3 regions of the Micromonospora sp. NPDC023956 genome follow, and region 2 is predicted to be linked to each of the others. Evidence: predicted binding sites of a transcription regulator. Region 2 holds the regulator's gene; each other region holds the start of a gene.

Evidence for each region. The regulator HrcA, encoded in region 2, represses chaperone genes, less so after heat shock. The targets are predictions, from matches to a motif close to GGTTNGCACNCTCNNNNNGAGNGTGCNAACC.
Region 1: the regulator HrcA is predicted to act here: its motif matches at 1,897-1,927, upstream of groES (co-chaperone GroES).
Region 3: the regulator HrcA is predicted to act here: its motif matches at 1,515-1,545, upstream of groL (chaperonin GroEL).

The regions. Positions count from the first base shown of each region.
Region 1 covers NZ_JBEZZN010000003.1:593,086-596,362, forward strand. The annotation lists gene AB0F58_RS09015 (cellulose binding domain-containing protein) at 119-1,666, opposite strand; gene groES (co-chaperone GroES) at 2,060-2,374, shown strand; gene groL (chaperonin GroEL) at 2,445-3,277, shown strand, end outside.
Region 2 covers NZ_JBEZZN010000017.1:70,642-73,918, reverse strand. The annotation lists gene AB0F58_RS25800 (DUF4870 domain-containing protein) at 1-860, opposite strand, end outside; gene hrcA (heat-inducible transcriptional repressor HrcA) at 1,130-2,152, shown strand; gene dnaJ (molecular chaperone DnaJ) at 2,226-3,277, shown strand, end outside.
Region 3 covers NZ_JBEZZN010000003.1:272,288-275,564, reverse strand. The annotation lists gene groL (chaperonin GroEL) at 1-1,324, opposite strand, end outside; gene AB0F58_RS07460 (cold-shock protein) at 2,165-2,368, opposite strand; gene AB0F58_RS07455 (GNAT family N-acetyltransferase) at 2,593-3,123, shown strand; gene paaN (phenylacetic acid degradation protein PaaN) at 3,256-3,277, opposite strand, start outside.

The DNA.
Region 1 (3,277 bases), on a different contig from region 2:
CCCATTCTGGACCGCCGGCACCGACGCCCGTCGACCACCTCGGCCACCGGGGTCCCGCCTGCCCGGCGGGGCCACGCGGTCGGGTCCGGGCCACCCGGCCCGGACCCGACCGGCGGGGTCAGGGCAGTGACCTGAGGAACGGGCCGTGATGCAGGCGGAACTCCCAGGCGTAGAACCGGTCCCAGTTGATCGACCAGGTCATCAGCCCACGGAAGGCCGGGTTGGTCCCGCTGCGCGGTGCGTACGACCCGCAGTTCTGCCCCTTCACCAGGCAGTTCACCGCGGCCTGCACCCCGGCGGGGGCCAGGTAGCCGTTGCCGGCGCTCGGGGACGAGGGCGCGCCGAAGGCCACCTGGTCCTCGCGCAGTGCCGGGAAGACCCGGTCCGGGTTGCCGGCGACCGGGAAGCCGGCCAGCAGCATGTCCGTCATCGCGATGTGGAAGTCCGCGCTGCCCATCGTGTGGTACTGGTTGTCCAGCCCCATGATCGGGCCGGAGTTGTAGTCCTGGACGTGCAGCACGGTGAGGTCGTTGCGCAGCGCGTGGATCACCGGCAGGTACGACCCGGCGCGCGGGTCCTGCCCGCCCCACTGGCCCTGGCCGTAGTACTGGTAGCCGAGCTGGACGAAGAACGTCTCCGGCGCCATGGTGAGCACGAAGTTGGCGCCGTACCGCTGCTTGAGGGTGCGGATCGCGGAGATCAGGTTGACGATCACCGGCGTGGTCGGGTTGCGGAAGTCGGTGTCCCCGGCGTCCAGGTAGAGCGAGTGCCCCTCGAAGTCGATGTCGAGGCCGTTCAGGCCGTACCGGTCGATGATGGCCGACACCGACCGGACGAAGGTGTCCCGGGCGGCGGTGGTGGTGAGCTGGACCTGACCGTTCTGCCCACCGATGGAGAGCAGCACCTTCTTGCCCTGCGCCTGCTTGGCACGGATGGCCGTGACGAACTGGGCCTCGGTCTCCACCCCCGGGCACTCGGCCGCCGGGCAGAGCTGGAAGCGGATGTCGCCCGAGGTCACCGTGGTCGGCTCACCGAAGGCCAGGTTGATGATGTCCCAGTCGGCCGGCACGTCGGCCATCCGCAGGTAGCCCGAGCCGTTGGCGAAGCTGGCGTGCAGGTAACCGATCAGCGCGTGCTTGGGCAGTCCGCCGGGCGGGGGAGTGGTGGGCGGCGGGGTCGTCGGCGGCGGTGTGGTGGGCGGCGGGGTGGTGGGTGGTGGCGTCGTCGGCGGTGCGGTCGTGGGTGGCGGTGTGGTGGGCGGACCGCCGGTGCAGGGCGCGCCGTTGATCGTGCAGTTGGTGGGGGAGCCGGAGCCGGTGACCAGGAAGCCGAAGGACGCCGACGCGCCGGGTGCGACGGTGCCGTTCCACGAACGGTTGGCGAAGGTGTGCCGCCCGCCGGTGCTGGTCAGCGTGGCGTCCCAGTAGGAGCCGAGGGTGGTGCCCGTCGGCAGGGTGAAGGCGACCTGCCAGCTGGTGATGGTGGTCGGGCCGCCGTTGGTGATGGTGTAGCGCCCCTCCCAACCGGTGCCCCAGTCGGCGGTCCTGACGAGGGTGGCGGTCGGGCCGGCGGCCTGTGCCGGTGCGGCGACGACGAGGGTGGTGGCGGTGATGGCGGCGAGGGCCGCGACGGCGGCCAGCAGCGGTCTCGGGACAGGGCGACGCATCCGGACCTCCCGGTAGGAGAGCCGTCGGATCGACGGATGCCTAATTATTAGGATTGTTAACTGTAAAAGTCCAGGTGTGGTGGCGATCGATCCCGTCTCGGGCCGTGGAGCGGGGTGGTCGCGGCGCGGGTGGTCGCCTTTCGGGGGTGACGGCGGGTCCCGATCGACGCGACTCGCCCCGCCGTCGTTGGCACTCTCCTTGACGGAGTGCTAGCGGCGGCCTAATCTGCGATTAGCACTCTCCCATCGAGGGTGCCAGCCTCCGGGTCTCACTCGGAGGTTGAACGCCAGGCGGACCGGCACCCGCGACGACGGCCCCGCCCGGTGGCATGTGGCAGATTGACGCTGGTCGGCCCCGCCGACCGGTAACGAAACCAAGTACCCCAGGAGGGTATGCCCGTGACTACCGCGACCAAGGTTGCGATCAAGCCGCTCGAGGACCGGATCCTGGTCCAGGCGAACGAGGCTGAGACCACCACGGCGTCGGGCATCGTGATCCCCGACACCGCCAAGGAGAAGCCGCAGGAGGGCACCGTCCTCGCTGTCGGCCCGGGCCGCGTCGACGACAAGGGCAACCGGATCCCGGTTGACGTGCAGGTCGGCGACACCGTCCTCTACTCGAAGTACGGCGGCACCGAGGTCAAGTACGCCGGCGAGGAGTACCTGGTGCTCTCCGCCCGCGACGTCCTCGCGGTCATCGAGAAGTAACCAACCGATCAGTGTCGCTGCCCCGGTCCGGCTCGCCGGGCCGGGGCAGCAACGCTTCGAAGGGATATCCATGGCGAAGATCCTGAGCTTCTCGGACGACGCCCGGCACCTGCTCGAGCACGGTGTCAACGCCCTCGCGGACGCGGTCAAGGTCACTCTCGGCCCGCGCGGGCGCAACGTCGTCCTGGACAAGAAATTCGGTGTGCCGACGATCACCAACGATGGGGTCACCATCGCCAAGGAGATCGAGCTCACCAACCCGTACGAGAACCTCGGCGCGCAGCTGGTCAAGGAGGTGGCGACCAAGACCAACGACGTCGCCGGCGACGGGACCACCACCGCCACCGTGCTCGCCCAGGCCATGGTCCGCGAGGGCCTGCGCAACGTGACCGCCGGTACCAACCCGGCCGGCCTCAAGCGCGGCATCGACGCGGCGGCGGCCAAGGTTTCGCAGGCCCTGCTCGACCGGGCCGTCGAGGTGGCCGACAAGAAGTCGATCGCCCACGTGGCGACGATCTCGGCGCAGGACGCCACCATCGGCGAGTTGATCGCCGAGGCGATGGAGAAGGTCGGCCGAGACGGTGTGATCACCGTCGAGGAGGGCTCCGCCCTGCACACCGAGCTGGAGGTGACCGAGGGTCTCCAGTTCGACAAGGGCTTCATCTCGCCGAACTTCGTGACCGACCTGGAGTCGCAGGAATCGGTTCTGGAGAACCCGTACATCCTGATCACCACGCAGAAGATCTCCGCGATCGAGGAGCTGCTGCCGCTGCTGGAGAAGGTCCTCGCCGACAGCCGGCCGCTGCTGATCGTCGCCGAGGACGTCGAGGGCCAGGCGCTCTCCACGCTGGTGGTCAACTCGCTGCGCAAGACCCTGAAGGTCTGCGCGGTGAAGGCCCCGGG
Region 2 (3,277 bases):
CCGGTGCCCGGCGGCGGGTAGCCGCCCGGACCCCCGGTCGGCGGCTCTCCCGACGCCCCGGGCGGCGGAAAGCCCGCCTGCGGCCCCGGCGGGTAGCCGCCCTGCTCCCCGGACGGCGGGTAGCCGCCCTGGTCACCGGGCGGCGGGTAGCCGCCCTGGTCACCGGGCGGCGGGTAGCCGCCCTGGTCACCGGGCGGGAAATGGCCGCTCTGGTCGCCGGGCGGTGGATAGCCGGTCGCGGCGAAGTGCCCGCCCGAGGTCGGGTGGTCGGCCGTCGGGTCGTGAACCGTCGTCGGCGGTTCCGGGGCGTAGGCGGCGTGGCGTTCCGCTGACGGTTCGTCACCCGGTGACCCGTAGCGCTGCGTCGGCGGCTCGTACGAAGGCGCGGAGAGGTTCTCCGTCGGCGGCTCGTACGACGGCGTCGACCAGTTCTCGGTCGGTGGCTCGTACGCAGGCGGGGCCAGGTGCGCGGTCGGTGGCTCGTACGACGGCGCGGAGAGGTTCTCCGTCGGCGGCTCGGGCGTCGACCAGCTCCGGGTCGACGGGGTCAGGTTCTCCGTCGGCGGTTCGGGCGGCGTCGACCAGTTCTCCGTCGGCGCTTCGGGGGCCGGCGCGGAGAGGCGCTCGGTGGGCGGCTCGGCGTACTGCTCGGTGGCGGGCTCGTGGGGCGGCCCGGACCGACCGCCGGACGGGGTGGACCCGCCGGGTGGGGGATACCCGGACGCCCCGTCCGCGCCGGACAGTGGGGTGGTCGGCTCCTCGGGCGTCGACGGGGCCCCGGACGGGGCGAGCGGCATGGTCGGCTCCGGCGGGTACCGGCCGGGGTCGCCCTCGCCGGGCGGGCGCGGCGGTTCAGTCATGCCGGTCACGGTAGGGGCTCCGGGCAAGCCGCGACCAGCGGGACACCGTCCGGATCACCCGGACGGACCGCCACCGTGCCGGGCGGGCCGCGGGGTACAGGTCGACACCGATCATCGCGTCCCGGGGGTGGGCCGACGTAGACTGGCACTCGTTACAGTCGAGTGCCAGGGGCGCGGTCCCTCGCGGTCGGCGGCCGCCACCGGTCGTCGCCGATGGCGGACGTGCACCGCACGACCCTGGGTGCCGACAGGCGTAGGAGGTGGGGAGAGTGGGTCTCGACGACCGGAAGCTCGCCGTGCTGCGCGCGATCGTCGAGGACTACGTCGCGACCCAGGAACCGGTCGGCAGCAAGGCGCTGGTCGAGCGGCACCAGCTCGGTGTCTCCCCGGCAACGGTCCGCAACGACATGGCCGTGCTGGAGGAGGAGGGCTACATCCGGCAGCCGCACACCAGCGCCGGACGGGTGCCCACCGACCGCGGCTACCGCCTCTTCGTCGACCGGCTCAGCCGGGTCAAGCCGCTGAGCCCGGCCGAGCGTCGGGCGATAGAGCGGTTCCTGGTCGGTGCGGTCGACCTCGACGACGTCGTCCACCGCACCGTCCGGCTCCTCGCCCAGCTCACCCGCCAGGTGGCCGTGGTGCAGTATCCGAGCCTGGCCCGTTCCTCGGTGCGGCACCTGGAGCTGGTGCCGATCTCCACCACCCGGTTGATGCTGGTGATGATCGCCGACACCGGCCGGGTCGAGCAGCGGCTGGTGGAGCTGCCCGCGCCGGTTCCCGCCGACGACGTCACCGACCTGCGGCGGCTGGTCAACGAGAAGCTCTGCGGCACCCGGCTGTCGGACACCCCGCCGCTGGTGCAGGCGTTGGTGGAGGAGGTCAGGGTCGGGCTGCGTCCGACGATGACCACGCTCGCCACCGTCCTGCTGGAGACCCTGGTCGAACGGCACGAGGAGCGGATCGCGCTGGCCGGCACGGCCAACCTGACCCGGGGCGGCCTGCTCGACTTCCATGGCTCGTTACGGCCGATCCTCGAGGCGCTCGAGGAGGAGGTCGTCCTGCTCAAGCTGATCGGCGAGGTCGAGCCGAGCACGACCCGGATCCGGATCGGCGACGAGAACGAAATCGACAACCTGCGGGGTACGTCGGTGGTCAGCACGGGTTACGGTCCGGGTGCCACCATCGTGGGTGGGCTGGGCGTGCTCGGCCCGACGCGGATGGACTACCCCGGCACCATCGCCACGGTACGCGCCGTGGCACGCTACGTGGGCGAGCTGCTGGCCCAGAACTGACCAGTCAGGGCCGACGGCCGACTCGGGCCGACGACCGGCGCAACGCGAGACGAACATGAGGACACGGAACGCAGTGGCCAGGGACTACTACGGCATCCTCGGCGTCAGCCGGGAAGCCTCCGACGACGAGATCAAGCGCGCCTACCGCAAGCTGGCGCGGCAGTTCCACCCGGACGTCAATCCGGACCCGGAGGCCCAGGAGAAGTTCAAGGACATCAACGCCGCGTACGAGGTCCTCTCGGACGACCGGAAGCGGCAGATCGTCGACCTGGGTGGCGACCCGCTCGCCCCGGGCGGCGGCGGGGCCGGTCCGGGCGGGCCGGGCGGCGCCGGACCGTTCGTCGGCTTCCAGGACATCATGGACGCCTTCTTCGGCGGGGCCACCGGCTCGCGGGGGCCGCGTCCGCGCACCCGTCCCGGGGCCGACGCGATCCTGCGGCTGGAGCTGGACCTGAACGAGACGGCGTTCGGCGTCGAGGCGCCGATCACCGTCGACACCGCGGTGCTCTGCACCACCTGCTCCGGCGCGGGCACGGCCGCCGGCACCCACCTGGCCACCTGCGAGGCGTGCGGTGGGCGGGGTGAGGTGCAGTCGGTGCAGCGCACCTTCCTCGGCCAGGTCGTCTCGGCCCGGCCCTGCACGGTCTGCCAGGGGCACGGCACCACCATCCCGCACCCCTGCCCGACCTGTGCCGGTGACGGCCGGGTCCGCACCCGCCGCTCGCTGACCGTCAAGATCCCGGCGGGCGTGGAGGACGGCATGCGGATCCGCCTCGCCCAGCAGGGTGAGGTCGGCCCGGGTGGCGGCACCGCCGGCGACCTCTACGTCGAGATCCACGAACGGCCGCACGACGTCTACTCCCGCAAGGGCGACGACCTGCACTGCCGGGTGACGGTGCCGATGACCGCCGCGGCGCTCGGCACCCGACTGACCATCAAGACCCTGGACAGCGAGGAGATCGTCGACGTCAAGGCGGGCACCCAGCCGGGCAGCACGATGCGGTTGCGCGCCCGGGGCGTACCGCACCTGCGCGGCACCGGCCGGGGCGACCTCTACGTCCACCTCGACGTGCGGACTCCGACCAAGCTCGACGCCGACCAGGAGCGGATGCTGCGCGACTTCGC
Region 3 (3,277 bases), on a different contig from region 2:
TGACGATCTGCGCGCCGGTCGCCTCGTCACCGACGAGGTCCAGCTTGTCGAAGGCGGTCTTGCCGGCCTGCACCAGCGCGACGCCACCACCCGGGACGATGCCCTCCTCGACGGCGGCCTTCGCGTTGCGGACGGCGTCCTCGATGCGGTGCTTGCGCTCCTTCAGCTCGACCTCGGTGGCCGCGCCGACCTTGATCACCGCAACGCCACCGGCCAGCTTGGCCAGCCGCTCCTGCAGCTTCTCGCGGTCGTAGTCGGAGTCGCTCTTGTCGATCTCGGCCCGGATCTGGTTGACCCGGCCCTGGATCTGCTCGGCGTCGCCGGCACCGTCGACGATGGTGGTCTCGTCCTTGGTCACGACGACCTTGCGGGCGCGGCCCAGCATCTCGACGCCGACGGCGTCCAGCTTGAGGCCGACCTCCTCGCTGATGACCTGGCCACCGGTGAGGATGGCGATGTCGCCCAGCATGGCCTTGCGGCGGTCACCGAAGCCCGGCGCCTTGACGGCGACCGACTTGAAGGTGCCCCGGACCTTGTTGACGACCAGGGTGGCGAGCGCCTCACCCTCGATGTCCTCGGCGATGATCAGCAGCGGCTTGCCGCCCTGCATGACCTTCTCCAGGATCGGGAGCAGGTCCTTCACCGAGGAGATCTTGCTGTTGACGATCAGGATGTACGGGTCGTCGAAGACGGCCTCCATACGCTCCGGGTCGGTCATGAAGTAGGCGGAGATGTAGCCCTTGTCGAAGCGCATACCCTCGGTGAGCTCGAGCTCCAGGCCGAAGGTGTTGCTCTCCTCGACGGTGATGACGCCTTCCTTGCCGACCTTGTCCATCGCCTCGGCGATGATCTCGCCGACGCTGGTGTCGCCGGCCGAGATGGAGGCGGTGGAGGCGATCTGCTCCTTGGTCTCCACGTCCTTGGCGAGCTTGGACAGCTCCTCCGAGACGTTCGCGACCGCAGCCTCGATGCCCCGCTTCAGGGCCATCGGGTTGGCACCGGCGGCCACGTTGCGCAGACCCTCGCGGACGAGGGCCTGGGCCAGGACGGTCGCCGTCGTCGTGCCGTCACCGGCGACGTCGTCGGTCTTCTTGGCGACCTCCTTGACCAGCTCAGCGCCGATCTTCTCGTACGGGTCCTCGAGCTCGATCTCCTTGGCGATGCTCACACCATCGTTGGTGATGGTGGGGGCACCCCACTTCTTCTCGAGCACGACGTTGCGGCCCTTGGGGCCGAGCGTCACCTTTACGGCGTCGGCGAGCTGGTTCATGCCCCGCTCGAGGCCGCGACGGGCCTCCTCGTCGAACGCGATCATCTTGGCCATACGGCGTTGTCCTCCTGGACACTCACGGGCCACCCGAGTGTGTGTCCCGGATGGGCCGCCTGGTGTACGCACCTTGGGACGTCGCCACCTGGCGACGACGACGTCTCCTCGGCCGGGCCGGATAGCCCGCGACGACCGGCCATGTGCCGCGCGACTCGATGCCGTGCGACCGTGGCCCTACCGTCCCGACCATTGGCACTCACGCCATGCGAGTGCCAATGACTTGTTTAGCACTCTCCCCTGCCGAGTGCAAGCACGATGCCCCCGCCCGACGTGCCCGCCGACCGACGCGGGCCACACCGAGGCGGTAATTGATCATGGAATGAACGGGAAGATCCGGCCTCTCCGGGACACGTCCGGTGCAGGAACCGGCGCGGCGGGGCAGGCGGTGCCGGGTGGTACGGCCACCAGCCGGCAGAGGCACCGCGCGGGGCGGCGCGGCAGGGAGACGCAGGCGCGCGGGGCGGCACGCAGAGCGGAGGTACCGCGCGGGGCGGCACGCAGACGCAGGCACGCGCGGCACGGAGAGCGGACGACCCCGGGCCCGGAGAGCCGGGATAGGTGGGCAGACCCGGGGGAGCATGCCGGGGTGTCCGCACGGGGGACGCCCCGACCTGCCGCTACTTGCGTCGGGCCGACGGCTCGACCGAGCCGTCGGGACGGACCGGTGGACGGGGCGCGCCCGGCTCCGACGGGTCGGATCCGGGCGGGCCGGAGGGGGGAGGGAGGGGAGGGAGGGGACGGGTCGACCGTGGGTCCACCGGCGGCTGTCCGCCGGAACGACCGCGGCCCACCCCGATCGCGGCGACCGCACCGTCGCGGCACCACCACGCGGTCGGCTCAGGCGATGACGCGCACCCGCTCGGCCTGCGGGCCCTTCTGCCCCTGAGCGATCTCGAACTCGACCCGCTGCCCGTCGTCCAGCGCCTTGTAGCCGTCCATCTCGATCGCGGAGAAGTGGACGAAGACGTCCTGCCCTCCGTCGACGGCGATGAAGCCGTAGCCCTTTTCGGCGTTGAACCACTTGACGGTGCCTTGCGCCACGGTGCACTTCCTCACTTCGCTGGGCGACACGCAACCCCCGACACCGGTCCGATCGGCATCGGGACCACCGCTTTCCTCACCGGCCCGGAGCGGCCGATGTTCGGTGACCGAAATCGCACGCTACACGAAGCGTCACCACAGTGCACGACCACAAAACAGGGCATAACAGACTGCTCTCCACCCGGGTGCACATCGGCGCCCATCATTGGGGTAGGCATTCGGACATGACGCGGAATCCGGCCGGTTCGACGGCAGGCGTACCCACCGTCCGCCGGGTCCGCCCGACCGACGCCGCCCGGATGCGGGCCCTGCGGCTGGAGATGCTCGCGGACGCGCCACTGGCCTTCCTGGAGACCCTCGCGGAGGCCGCCGCCCGTCCGCACGCCGAGTACGCCGCCCGGATCGCGTACACCTCGACCGGCTCGCACGCCGCGCAGTTCGTCGCCGACCCCGGTGACCGCATGGTGGGGCACGCCGGCGGGGTCGCCTCGCCGCACGAACCGGGCCTGACCGTGGTGTTCGGGGTGTACGTCACTCCCGCCTGGCGCGGCACCGGACTGCTCGCCGAGCTGATCGACGGCGTCGGTCGCTGGTCGCGGGCGTGTGGACGACCGGAGCTGATGCTGGAGGTGGTGATGGGCAACGACCGCGCCTACCGGTCGTACCTGCGGCTGGGCTTCACCGACACCGGGGTACGCGTGCCGCACCCTACGGTCCCGTCGATGCGGGAACTCCAGATGCGCCGCCCGGCCTGAGCCGCTGCCGGAAGTGCTCTCACACCCGCCCACGCGGGTGCCGGGAAACCCTCCCCGTCCGGCTGGGCGGTCGCCGGGGCCCTTCCTGCGCCAGGAGCGGCAGGAAGGGCCCCTACGACCGACCGGACCGGATCAGGCGGTGTGGCGGCGGCTC